Regions from separate parts of the Solibacillus sp. R5-41 genome, predicted to be linked through region 3. Evidence: riboswitches for the same ligand, from Rfam matches in the RefSeq annotation. Region 3 holds a riboswitch; each other region holds the start of a gene.

Evidence for each region. Region 3 has a riboswitch for thiamine pyrophosphate ahead of tenA (thiaminase II). Riboswitches for the same ligand answer to the same signal wherever they lie in the genome.
Region 1: linked by a shared signal. The riboswitch ahead of CSE16_RS17550 (YkoF family thiamine/hydroxymethylpyrimidine-binding protein) and the one ahead of tenA (thiaminase II) in region 3 are both predicted to bind thiamine pyrophosphate.
Region 2: linked by a shared signal. The riboswitch ahead of thiT (energy-coupled thiamine transporter ThiT) and the one ahead of tenA (thiaminase II) in region 3 are both predicted to bind thiamine pyrophosphate.
Region 4: linked by a shared signal. The riboswitch ahead of CSE16_RS10485 (ABC transporter substrate-binding protein) and the one ahead of tenA (thiaminase II) in region 3 are both predicted to bind thiamine pyrophosphate.

The regions. Positions count from the first base shown of each region.
Region 1 is NZ_CP024123.1:3,543,815-3,546,993, forward strand. Features, by position in the region: partial or broken gene thrS (threonine--tRNA ligase) at 1-335, opposite strand, end outside; TPP riboswitch at 951-1,056, shown strand; gene CSE16_RS17550 (YkoF family thiamine/hydroxymethylpyrimidine-binding protein) at 1,136-1,717, shown strand; gene CSE16_RS17555 (ECF transporter S component) at 1,719-2,300, shown strand; gene CSE16_RS17560 (ABC transporter ATP-binding protein) at 2,293-3,179, shown strand, end outside.
Region 2 is NZ_CP024123.1:3,767,907-3,771,085, forward strand. Features, by position in the region: gene map (type I methionyl aminopeptidase) at 1-405, opposite strand, end outside; gene thiT (energy-coupled thiamine transporter ThiT) at 899-1,510, opposite strand; TPP riboswitch at 1,599-1,706, opposite strand; gene CSE16_RS18750 (magnetosome magnetite crystal formation protein family) at 1,808-2,134, shown strand; gene CSE16_RS22270 (hypothetical protein) at 2,207-2,326, shown strand; gene CSE16_RS18755 (AAA family ATPase) at 2,392-3,179, opposite strand, start outside.
Region 3 is NZ_CP024123.1:774,694-777,872, forward strand. Features, by position in the region: gene CSE16_RS03510 (endonuclease Q family protein) at 1-749, opposite strand, end outside; TPP riboswitch at 1,018-1,117, shown strand; TPP riboswitch at 1,225-1,324, shown strand; gene tenA (thiaminase II) at 1,389-2,072, shown strand; gene thiM (hydroxyethylthiazole kinase) at 2,059-2,814, shown strand; gene thiD (bifunctional hydroxymethylpyrimidine kinase/phosphomethylpyrimidine kinase) at 2,811-3,179, shown strand, end outside.
Region 4 is NZ_CP024123.1:2,171,834-2,175,012, forward strand. Features, by position in the region: gene CSE16_RS10475 (ABC transporter permease) at 1-475, opposite strand, end outside; gene CSE16_RS10480 (thiamine-binding protein) at 472-765, opposite strand; gene CSE16_RS10485 (ABC transporter substrate-binding protein) at 769-1,749, opposite strand; TPP riboswitch at 1,917-2,028, opposite strand; gene CSE16_RS10490 (DMT family transporter) at 2,237-3,109, opposite strand.

The DNA.
Region 1 (3,179 bases), 1.5 Mb from region 3:
ATTTCAATATCATAATAAAACCCGTTTTCAATTACTGGACCAACACCAAATTTTGCATTTGGATATAAACGCTTCACCGCTTGTGCTAACAAGTGCGCTGTTGAATGACGAAGTACCTCTAAGCCTTCTTTTGACGCAGCATCATACAGAGAAATTTCAGCATCCACTAGAATTGGTCGTGTCAAATCGGTTGCCGTCGTATTTACACTACCTACAATTGATTTTTTCGCTAAGCTAGGACTAATCGACTTGGCGATTTCGGTTAGCGTAACACCTTTAGCAAAACGTTTTCGTTCGCCATTCGGAAATTGAATCGTTACTTCTTGATTTGACATACTACCACTCCTTTTCTTTTTTTGGTAAATAAAAAAAACACATATTCGTCCACAAAGGGACGAGTATGTGTTTGAATACCCGTGGTTCCACCCAAATTCCTACTGTACTGTTGCATCAGTAGCTCATTGATACAGATAACGCCTGTACACGTCACTAGTTTCCTAGCACAGCTCCAAGGGAGTAAATCGATTCATCCAATCAGGAAACTTTCAGCCGGTGATTTCCCTCTCTTTTGATCTTCACTAAAACGATTCATATCCTTATCATTGCTTTTTAAATTGAAATTAGTATTTAATCTAACCTACACCTAAAATATTGTCAATAACCCATTTTCAAGAATTTACAGAAAATACATTCTACAATCGTTGCTATGATTGGATTTACTTGTTTCATAAATTGCCTTACAATAGTGCCCACATATCTCGTAAAATCCCCATATGAATGGAATATTATTTGTGCACTCTATGCAAAACACAACACGCACGATATTCTTTGTTAACTCCCAATACTTAAATATATCAACCATGGACGAAAGTATGAAATAATAAAACTTCATTTACAATGATAATATTGGTAGGTTATACTGATGGCACATTAAAAAAACTACATACCGTTTTCTGCACTAGGGGTGCCCACTTTGGCTGAGATGCGAGCTTTTGCTCCGATCCCTTATAACTCGATCAGGATAATACCTGCGTGAGGAAGTGCGGTGACTTTCCGATTTTTTCATTTTGGATAAGTGGCTGCATCTTCACGGATGTGGTCTTTTTTTATGAAAATTTTTCGGGAGGTTTTTAATATGCAATGCGGTTTAAGCCCTATCGTTGGATTTCGTTTTTCTCTTCATCCAATGACCAATGATTTTATTTCGGTAATTAAAGGTGCTCTTCTAGAAACAGATACATCAAATGTGTGGATGCATACGGATGACGTATCTACTGTTATTCGTGGAAAACAGGTGCATGTATTTAATGTGGCAAAAGCCATCACTTTACATGCTGCTAAAACGGGAGAGCATATTGCATTATCTGGTACTTTTTCAGTTGGTTGTCCAGGTGACACTGCAGGAGATGTATTTTTGGATAAAGGAGATGAAGTAGCAAATACAGATACGACGAAACAATATGTTTCCTCTCAATTTGCTCTTTATCCGATGAATAATCCTGATTATATGAATGTTATTTATAGTGAAATAGACCGTGCAAAAACGCATGGTGTTTACAATGAGTCGATGCATTATGCAAGTGGTATTCACGGAGACATACACGATGTATTTGAATTTTACGAAGAATCTTTCACACATGCACGATCGGAAAAACATAAACATCTTGTTATGACGGTTTCAATGAGTATTAATAGTCCTTCTCACGGAGGTCTTTAATATGTTGAAATCTTGGAAGCTAAAAGAGATTGTACTTATGTCTTTATTTTCTGTTGTGTTTGGTATTGTCTATTTACTATTTCTACATGCAGGAAATATTTGGGCAGGGTTTATTGGTCCTATTGCGTATGAATGGATCTTCGGCATTTGGTTTATCGTATCGATTATTTGCATGTATATTATTCGTAAACCTGGCGCAGCAGTCATTTCTGAAACAATCGCAGCAACAATAGAGGTTTTATTGGGCAATGCCATTGGTCCGCGTTTAATTCTTACAGGTCTTATTCAAGGATTGGGAGCAGAAGCAGTTTTTGCCGCAACACGCTACAAACGCTTTGACTTGTGGGTATTAATGTTAGCTGGTGTTGGCTCAGCCGTTTTCAGCTTTGTATATGGATACTTTTTAGGGGGCTTTGCCGTGTACAGCACAGGTTACGTAGCATTAATGTTAGGACTTCGCATATTAAGTGGTGCTCTAATTGCCGGTGTCGGTGGAAAAGCTTTATCAGACGGATTACTCGCTACGGGTTCACTCCGCGGATATGCCATTTCACGCTCGAAAAAAGGTGAATCACATGCCTAATGTTATCTGCTTTAACAATGTAACTTTCTCTTATCCCGACGAAGAACAGCCAATACTCGAGAATCTTTCGTTGTCCATTCGTCGCGGAGAGCGTGTTGTCATTACAGGTCCAAGCGGCTGTGGTAAAACAACCTTACTGTATTTATGTAATAGACTTTACCCTGATAATTGTGATGGCATCTTAACTGGGTCATTAGAGCTGTTCGGGAAAGACAGTTTCTCTTATATCCCTGGAGAAATAAATCGCCGGATAGCAACTGTTTTTCAAGATCCCGATGCTCAGTTTTGCATGCAAACGGTAGAGGAAGAACTTGCATTTACATTAGAAAACTTGCATATACCACGTGAAGACATGGATGGTCGTATTCACGAGGTGTTGGAATTGACGGGCTTAAGTGGGTTTCGTCACGCAATTATTCAAAAGCTTTCAGGTGGCCAAAAACAGCGAATTGCTACTGCATGTGCACTCATTATGGAGCCTGAAATTTTGTTGTTAGACGAACCGATTGCTCACTTAGACCCTTACACTGCCCTAAAATATGTGGAATGGTTGGATCAGCTACAGTTAAAACGAAAAATTACGATTGTTGCCATTGAGCATCAATTAGATCTATGGGGGGATTTTTTTGAACGAAACATCCCATTAAATAAAACTGAGGATGCTACCCCTTTACAAAAACGGAATAGCTCCATGCAAGAAGATGTTACTTTCCTTGCCAGTAGCATAAGTGCGAAACCGTTTCTCCAAGAAGTTTCTTTCACTTTAAATCGTGGTGAAATAACAGTTTTGGCTGGTCCTAATGGTAGTGGAAAGTCTACTTTATTAAAATCATTGTGTCGATTAATCCCTTCTAGTGGAACGGTTCAGCCTGAAAATTT
Region 2 (3,179 bases), 1.3 Mb from region 3:
TTTTGTCATCGCACGCTCAAGCGCTGACTTCGCTACTGCACATAACTTTTCTTTGTCCTCATAGCCTTCACCAACTACGAAAGAAATCCCCGTATCTGCAAAATAGCCGTTTAAAGATCCTGAAACGTCAATATTAACGATGTCACCTTCTTGGATTTTCTTTGAACCTGGAATACCATGTGCTACCTCATGATTGACACTAATACAAGTGTATCCTGGGAAATCATATTCTCCTTTTGGTCCTGAAATGGCTCCTGCTTCTGCAAACATGCGCCCTGCAATTTCATCCAATTCCTTCGTAGTAACACCCGGTACTGTCGCAAGCTTCATTGCCTCACGAATTTCCGCGCAAATACGACCAATCTTTTTAAACGCTTGGACTTCTTCTTTAGTTGTAACGATCATGTTAAACTTCCTTCCTCATAATAATGTCTACCCTACACTATATCATACTTAAAAAAAGTTGTAAGGGTTCAATTACTACAACTTGAAGAGTGGCTATTTTTCATCTCTATAAAAGCTGAACTAAAGAATTCCTTCTGCTAATGTAAGCTTTTTGTTATAAATTCTAATAAAGTTTGTGCTCGTTTAGGCTGGCTAAGCACATGAGGCGAACAGCTTTGTTGCACAAATCTGCACTACTCATCCGTGTGCTTTGTGCAAGGCCAGCCTCTGTGTAAGTTTGGCACACTGAACCTTTAGCATATTTTGCGCCGCTACCGTGGGAGGCGGCGGATTCTTAGTTAACTTCCATTCTAATTTTAAGCAGGTTTCATATGTGCAAGTTATATAATAATAAAAGGAGCATCCCATATTCGAGACACTCCTCCATCCTAAATTATTTAATTTATCAATTACTCCTCGATTAAAAGGATGTTTCCATGCTGACATTGCTCCATCAGTTTGACGTAGAACTTCCACCTATAGAAGCGGATGATTTCTGCTGTAGCGAGTTATATGTTTTTAATAATCGTGGTGCGGATGTGAATAATAATACTGCTATAACAGCTGTTAAAATCGTCGCCGGTAGCATGTACGAAGCATTATAAAGTATTGAATATTTCCAGACATTTTCATCACCAGCATATTCCTTAAAGAATACAACACCTGCTAAAAGGTGGGCACCGAATCGTAAAAATCCACCGATGAAAATTCCGATGACAATATAAGTCGTCATTTTCGCTTTGTTTAATGCTTGTGTTGCTTCAAGTAATGGTTTACGTACAACAGCAGCAACTCCTACCGCTGTAAAGGCAATGCCGTAATCAAGTAGTGCCTGCACCCAATGTACTATAAATGCACCGAATACCATTTGTAAAACCCCAATAATTAATCCTGTTGCTAAACCTGCTACTAAGCCCCAACGAATCGCCATTAATACGATGGGTAGCATGACAAAGCTGATGGATCCACCTTGTGCCCATAATTTAAATGAGTATTGGTCTAGTACTAGCCCGATGGCAGCAAAGATTGCAATTTCCACCATCATTAATAATTTCTTTTTGTCCATATCAAATCTCCTCCTTTTTTTCCGATGTAAAAAGTGAGAAGGAATAGAAAAAAACGACATCAGGACAGAGCCTGACTATCGTTTATTAGTCGGTTTCTATCCACATCCCTACGCAAGCGTTAACTTACAGGTTCAAAGAGTCAGTGCATTACGTGCACAATCTCAGCCAACAAATTCGGCACCCCTTGTGGTTACATCTTTTTAATTGTTTGAACTAATAAATTATATCCAATAATAGTAAAATTATCAATACCATTAGTTATAGTTCCTTATAAAAATGTAAAGGAGTTGAATGTTTTGGATAATTCAAAAGGTTTAAGTGCAATTGGCTATTTAAGTATCTTTTTTGCGCCATTCATTGTGCCATTACTAATATTTTTTGTGAGTAAAGACACCGCTATACGTTCACATGCAAAGCGCGCATTTATTTCACAATTAGTCCCATTCGTTTTGGGGATTCTATTTTTAGTTATCTTCGTTTCATCATCGCTTTTCGTATCAAATGCTTTCTCTTTTAATGAAAGTACCATTTTACTCACGATAATTATCTTTATTTTGTACTTACTTCTCACCTGTGCTATTGCTGTTTGGAATTTTGTACAAGCAATCAAAGTAATGCGTTAATATTAATAGGCTTTTTATTAATGGGTATACTAACTTTACTTCCGCTGAAAGAAATTAAAGGAGCGTTCCATTATGAAGCTAAAAAAATTAATAAAAACTGCAATCAAATTTGCGCCAATTATTTATCCAATCGTCAAAAAAATAATTGATAATAGGTCAAAATTAAAGGCTACAAACATGTCAAAAAGATAGCTTTCCACAGTTCCTACATGCAGAAAAACCATTTTGCACGAAATCAAAATGGTTTTTCTATGTTTTTATTTTATGATAATTTCCGTTCGACTATGGCCTTCTTTTAGCTTTTGCACTTGTAAAATTGCTGGCATTGCCGCTTTTAATTCTGCAACATGTGAAATGACGCCAATTAATCGCCCCGTTTGTTGCAAATCAATTAAAATATCAATCGCTTTTCTCAATGATTCCTCATCTAAAGTACCGAAGCCTTCATCAATAAACATCGTATCAATATGAACACTACCTTGCACACTTTGAATGACATCAGCCATCCCTAATGCAAGGGCAAGTGAGGCATTGAATTTTTCTCCACCCGAAAGTGTCTTCACATCGCGGGTTTGTCCTGTATTACTGTCAAACACATCAATGCTTAGCCCACTTTGTGCATTCCCTTCCTTACGTCCAGTAGACTTCAAGAAATATTGACCGTTCGATAAAATACGCAAGCGCTCGTTCGCCGCATGCGTCACTTTTTCTAAGTAACCAATTTGTGCGAAACGTTCAAATGAAATTTTTGCTTCATTTTGACCACGAATAACATCATAAATTTGCTCTACTTGAATTAACTTTCCTTTATATTGCTCAATTTCTGTTGCTACTTTTTGCAATCGGACTTTCGTTGATCGACATTGCTCCATATATGATTCAGCCAGTTTATAGTCCGCATATAGCATCTCAAATTGATGATTCAACTCATTAATTTGCTGCTCCCATGCCGTTAAATCGACAGGTTCTTTCCCCGCTAATTGAGCAGAATCTTCCGCAATTTGTACAGCAAAGGTATGCATTTTTTGTCGGAACTGCTCAATTT
Region 3 (3,179 bases):
ATAGAGCGATTATCAATATTGTGCAATGCTTTTAACAACTCAACGAAATTTGCATCTGCTAAATATAGTTTTTGATATTCTCGCGCCATTTTACCAAGGGAGTGAGCGTCAGAATTGGTGACAAATGTATAATGTTTAAGTTCTTTTATTTTACTGACCATCTCGGTATCGGAACTAAGACCAAGTTCAACCGCATCAATCATTGCCGGATCAAATACTTCCGTTAAGCTTTGTCGCACCCCTTTCCCATATAAGCTTTTAAAAGGTGTAAACACATGTGCGGGGATGAACAAACCACCGAGTGCAGCTACTTGTTGCTGCAATGTTTTTGCATCACAATAAATACGCTGCGAGCTGAGATGTATATTTTTTACATGTTGACTCATCCAATCTGAAAAAGCCTTCATAACCGTAATTGTTGGGAAGTATGCTAACACATGAATCGGACCATGACAATTCGTATCGTAAATTTCAATTTCAGTGCCTAAAATAAGTGTTGTATTTTCATACCGCAGTCCACCGTCAGCAAGTGGTACAAGAGAACCTTGTGCTATCAATTGCGCCATTTCCTCTAATACGCCCGGTGAATGACAGTCGATAATTCCAATTAAATCGAGCCCCTTTTGTGAGCTGGCTGTTTGTAAAATATTCGTCAATGTTAATGTTTTACTACCCGTAATTTTTACTGCGCGTCCATTCAATGTGCGACCAATGTGAATATGCAAATCCGCATAATAGTTTTTTAACAAATTAACTTATCGCCACCTTTCTAAATTTAAGGATGTGTCAATAAACTTTAGTTATACGATGGAAGAATTCCTGTTTTTTTAGTTATTCTAAATGAGGATTTCCAGACCTGAAATTTGACAATTTCACAATTACCATTCCCATACCTGCACGAATTTATATGGCTATCCGTCTGCCCAATTAAATATTGGAATTGTATTGCGCATTGTCAGAAGTTGAAAAAATTCTATTGATAATGCAATGGAAAGAATGGTAGCATAAAGGTAATTAAAATATTTGCAGGGGGACGCGTATGCGTTGAGAAGGTTGAAACCTGACCCTTGGAACCTGTTCAGTTAATACTGGCGTAGGGAGCAAAGTACATAGCGATTAACACATTTCGCATTTTTTTTGTACATGAGCTCTCCTTTAAGGGGAGTTTTTTGTTTTTTTCGTGTTGGCCCAAAGCTCAGGAGTAATTGTTTTTCCAAGAAAATATTTTATTAGCGGGGGGACGCATCGGCGTTGAGAAGGTTAAAACCTGACCCTTAGAACCTGTTCAGTTAATACTGGCGTAGGGAGCAATGAGTAGGACGCTTCTTTGCTATACGCATTTAGGAGCGTTTTTTTTGTTCTTAAGCCTAACACAAGGAGGAAGAAAGATGACATTTTGTGATGAGGTAAGAAAAGAAACGGATTTATACTGGGAAGGAAGCTTTGAGCATCCATTTGTGAAAGGGCTTGTTGATGGCACGCTACCAATTGAAAAATTTAAATATTATATGATGCAAGACGCGTATTATTTAAAGCATTACACAAAAGTGCTAGCGATTGCAGCTTCGAAAGCGGAGCATAATGACGACATTTCGTATTATCTTGATATGGCACAATCTATTAACGAAGGAGAGCTTGAATTACACCGAACTGTGTTTGCAGAACTTGCTGTATCCGTAGAGGAGCTAAAAGCGTTCGAGCCTGCCCCAGCTGCTTATAATTATGTGAGCCACATGTATAATGCTGCACATAATGGAGATGTTGCAGAGGCTTTTGCAGCGATGTTCCCATGTCCGTGGTTATATCAGGAAATCGGTGAAAAATATAAAGATGCAAAACCGGGCGTTAAGCTATATGAGGATTGGATTGCGATGTATAGTGCAGACGATTTTAAAGCGACAATTGAAAAACAAAAAGCGATAATGGACCGCTATGTCAAGGAACAGCCTGAAAAAAGCGCCATTTTCAAAGCACATTTCGTGAAAAGCTGTTATTACGAATGGAAGTTTTGGGAAATGCCTTGGACATTAGAAAACTGGGAAAATGAGGTTGCTCAATATGACTATGTATAATATTCATAAAAAGAAACCGCTCGTCCACTGTATAACGAATTATGTTGTCGCAAATTTTACAGCGAATGGCTTGCTAGCAATAGGGGCATCTCCTGTCATGGCAGATGATAAGGATGAAGTGGCGGAAATGGTCGCAATGGCAGATGCATTGTTAATTAATATCGGGACAATAAATTCATGGACATTTGAGGCGATGTTGATTGCAGGAAAAAAAGCGAATGAATTAAATGTTCCGACTTTACTTGATCCTGTAGGGGTTGGTGCAACCGAATTCCGAAAAAAAATCGTTCAGCAATTGCTTGAGCAAATCCGTTTTGACGCAATCCGTTGTAATGTAGGGGAACTTGCCGCAATTGCTGGTGTGCAGTGGGAATCCAAAGGTGTCGACAGTGGAGAAGGAGACATGGATACTGTTGAAGTTGCAAAGCAAGTAGCAAAAAAATGGAATACAACGGTTATTGTAACGGGAAAAACAGACATTGTAACGGATGGTCATGTAGTGGAGCAAATTGCTGGTGGCGATGTACGGATGACTCAAATTACTGGTTCAGGCTGTTTATTGAGTGCCATTTGTAGTGCAGCACTATCTGTTGAAGGGGATAAAATAACAAATTTACAGCAAGTTTTACAGCAATATAAACAAATAGCGGCAGAGGCTAGTGGTGAAGCGCAATATATGGGATCGGTACAAGTGAGCGTATTAAATGGCCTTGAAAAATATTCATTGAGGGAACAGCTATGAATATTGTGATGACGATTGCAGGCTCGGATAGTAGTGGTGGGGCAGGTATACAGGCAGATTTAAAAACCTTTCAGGAGCTTGGTGTATACGGGACGACTGTTATTACTGCTTTAACTGCACAAAATACAATAGGAGTCTCTAATATTTTTCCCACGCCGCCTGGTTTTATTCAAGCTCAAATGGAGGCTGTATTTGCAGATTTGCCTGTAACCGCTCTAAAAACGGGGATGTTATTTTCAGCTGACATTATTGAAACGGTTGCGGAAGTTTTACAGAAAATGGACGTACAGCTTGTCGTTGATCCAGTTATGATTGCAAAGGGCGGGGCTAGTTTATTACAGCGGGAAGCGGTCGAAGCACTCAAA
Region 4 (3,179 bases), 1.4 Mb from region 3:
TTGTCGCACCAGCCATTTGAAAATACTGTCGCAGTTCTGGTGTCGTTTGACGTAACCCATCCAACAGGGCAATCGCAATTGGGAAGAAGCATACTAACCCAATAATGACGACCTTTGGCATAAGCCCGAAGCCAAACCAAATGATTAATAGTGGCGCTAGCACAATCGTCGGGATATTTTGCGATATCAGGATTAATGGATAGCCAACTTTATGGACGATCGGCAGTAAATGCAATAAAATCCCTACGATAAAACCAATTAAACTTCCAGCTGTTAAACCGATGATTGTTAGCTTAACCGTTGCAATGACATGTGGTAAAAGTTCATCAGACGTTTGAAAAAGCTCCATTATGACTACAGATGGTGCAGGAAATAGCCAAACTGGTAAATCTAGTAGCCGCACGACAATTTCGGCAATGATGAATAAACTTAGTAAAAAGCCTATCGTAATGCGATACTTTTTCCAAAGGTTCATGAATCATATTTCCCCGTTAGCTTTTCGATTGATGCACCTTGTGGGTTATATAAAATTTTCACTTGAGAAATGACGCTAATTGCACCCAGTTCCACCATTTTTTCATTCATTTTTTCAATCAGTTGTAGAAGCTGTGTTAGCTCGCCTTCCATCGTTGTTTCTAAAGGACCTACGCGATAAACGACCCCAGACGCATCAATCATTGCAATGGCTGCATCGACATACGGGATCACATCTTCATACCGTTCTGTTTTCGGGATAATTTGAATACTTACTAAACTGTTGGCCATTTTTTATTCCTCCGGTAAAAATTGATTTGTAAATGCTTTTTCAGCATCTAATTCTTTTTCGATTAACTTATTTTCGAACATCCAATTCGCGTAGTTTTCCCATACGTCTAATGATTGGATTCCCCACTGTGACGCTTCTGCTTGGTACTGTTTCGATAACCAAATCGCACTGTTCACTACTAGTTCTTCATCTAATTCTGGTACGGCTTTTAATAGCATACTTGCCGCTTCTTCTGGCTCGTTAATCGCTAGTTCATAGCCTTTGCTTACGGCCTGCATAAATGCACGAACCGTTTCTTCTTCCTCGTCAATGTACTTTTCATTCGTAATAATTACCGGTGTATAGTAATCCAATTCTTTCGCATAATCTGTTAAATATAGCATATCAATAGCTTGCTCACGTAACTCCGCTTCAATGCCTGTCCAGCCGTAGTAAATCCATGCAAAATCAATATCTTGTTTCATCATATTAAAAAAGTCTGCAGAGCCGGCGTTAACAATGTCTACTTTCTCTACATCCCCATCTTCCATGCCCATTACCGTTTTTATAATGGCTTGTTCAACTGGTGAACCCCAGCCGCCATATGTTTTTCCTTCAAAATCTTTTGGTGTTTGAATCCCCGTTTCCTTTAATGATGCAAAACCCGATGTATTGTGCTGAATGATGGCTGCAATGGAAACGATTGGGACACCTTGCAATCGCGCCTGTGTAACGGATTCTTGGGCACTAATTCCGAACTGTGCTTTGCCTGTTGCAACAAGCTGATCTGCACCTGCATCCCCTGGTTGAATAATTTCAACATCCAGACCTGCTTCCTCAAAATACCCTTTTTCCTGGGCAACATATAAGCCCGTATGATTCGTATTTGGCGTCCAATCAAGCACCACTTGAACTTTCGTCAAATCTGAATCTTCTGTTTTAGCATCTTGTTGACAGCCTACTAATAGCAATGACATGCCAATAATACTTAACCATTTCCACATGTAAAAATCCTCCCTTTTTCGCCTAAGTATGTACAGATTCTTGCGTTTTTTTGCAAGATCTATCTTTCAAATGAAAAGGACTAATAGAAAAATGTAAAAAACGCCTGGTACATTGGGTACCAGGCGTCGAACAAGAAACAAATAGTTACAAAAATAAACTAAATAACAATCTACGTGTCAATGTTTCCTCCGCCGGTATTAACCAGTTCAGGTTCAAAGGGTAAGTCTCTCCATGGATCACTTTCTCAGCTAGCAACACTAGCACCCCTACATTTTTAGGTCTATGAACTTTTCAATGCCTATCGTAACGATATCCGACACATAGGTCAAGCTTAATATATCCAGTTTTCCGATTTTTCACTTTAAAAGCCTTTCGTAGTACCTGAATAAAGTGCGAATAATGGGTGATTTCATGTGAATTGGCACGTATTTCAACTTTTTCCCCTCACAAAAAAGCAACCTAAAAAACAGGTTGCTTTCCATCCTTTTATGCATATAATTTTTTCCTTTTAAAGGTTGGCTTGACCTCGGCAAATATAATGGCAACAAAAATTAACACACAGCCGAACAGCATACGCCCCGTTAATATTTCGCTGAGTAGCCATACCGAGAATATCGTACCGAATAAAGCTTCCGTTGATAGGATAATTGCGGATTTTGTTGGATTTGCATATTGCATCCCAATATTTTGACACACATACGCAACCGCCGTACAGAAAACCGCTAAGTAAAGAATAACGTAGATCCCTTCCGAAGAATATGTAGTTGGCACCTCACCAAGCACTAGGACTGAAGCAATACTTAAAATCGTCGCCGTATAAAATTGAACAATTGTTAAAGCAAGTGCATCCTCAGTTTTGACGAAAACATTTGTATAGAAAATGTCAAAGGCAAAGCCAACTGCACATAAAATGGACAGGAAATCGCCAAAATTGATTGTGAGCGAGTCTTGTAATGATAAAAAGCCAATTCCGACAATCGCCATTCCGGCAGCAATAAATTCAAAGCGATCAATGCGACGTTTATAAATGACATACGCAATGATTGGTACAATAATAACATTTAAAGCTGTTAAAAAAGCATTTTTCGAGGGTGTCGTGTACTCCAGCCCCATCGTTTGCAAAGCAAATGCGGCAAATAAGATGGCGCCAAGGACAGCACCCTTCCAAAGAACGCTTTTCGTAATTAATTTTAACTTTTTATAAAATATAACGCTTAAAATAATGGACGCTAATAAAAAGCGCCCAGCCATTAATTGAAAGACGGTCCAGTACTCTAGCCCAACAGCCATGCCGACGAAACCGCTCCCCCACATCACGGCCGTAATGAGCATCAAAATTTCGCCTTTATATTTCTGCATAAATATTCCTTCTCTCTATGAATTTATACGAATAGTTTAACAATAATCAATATTTAGTAAAAATGGAAGG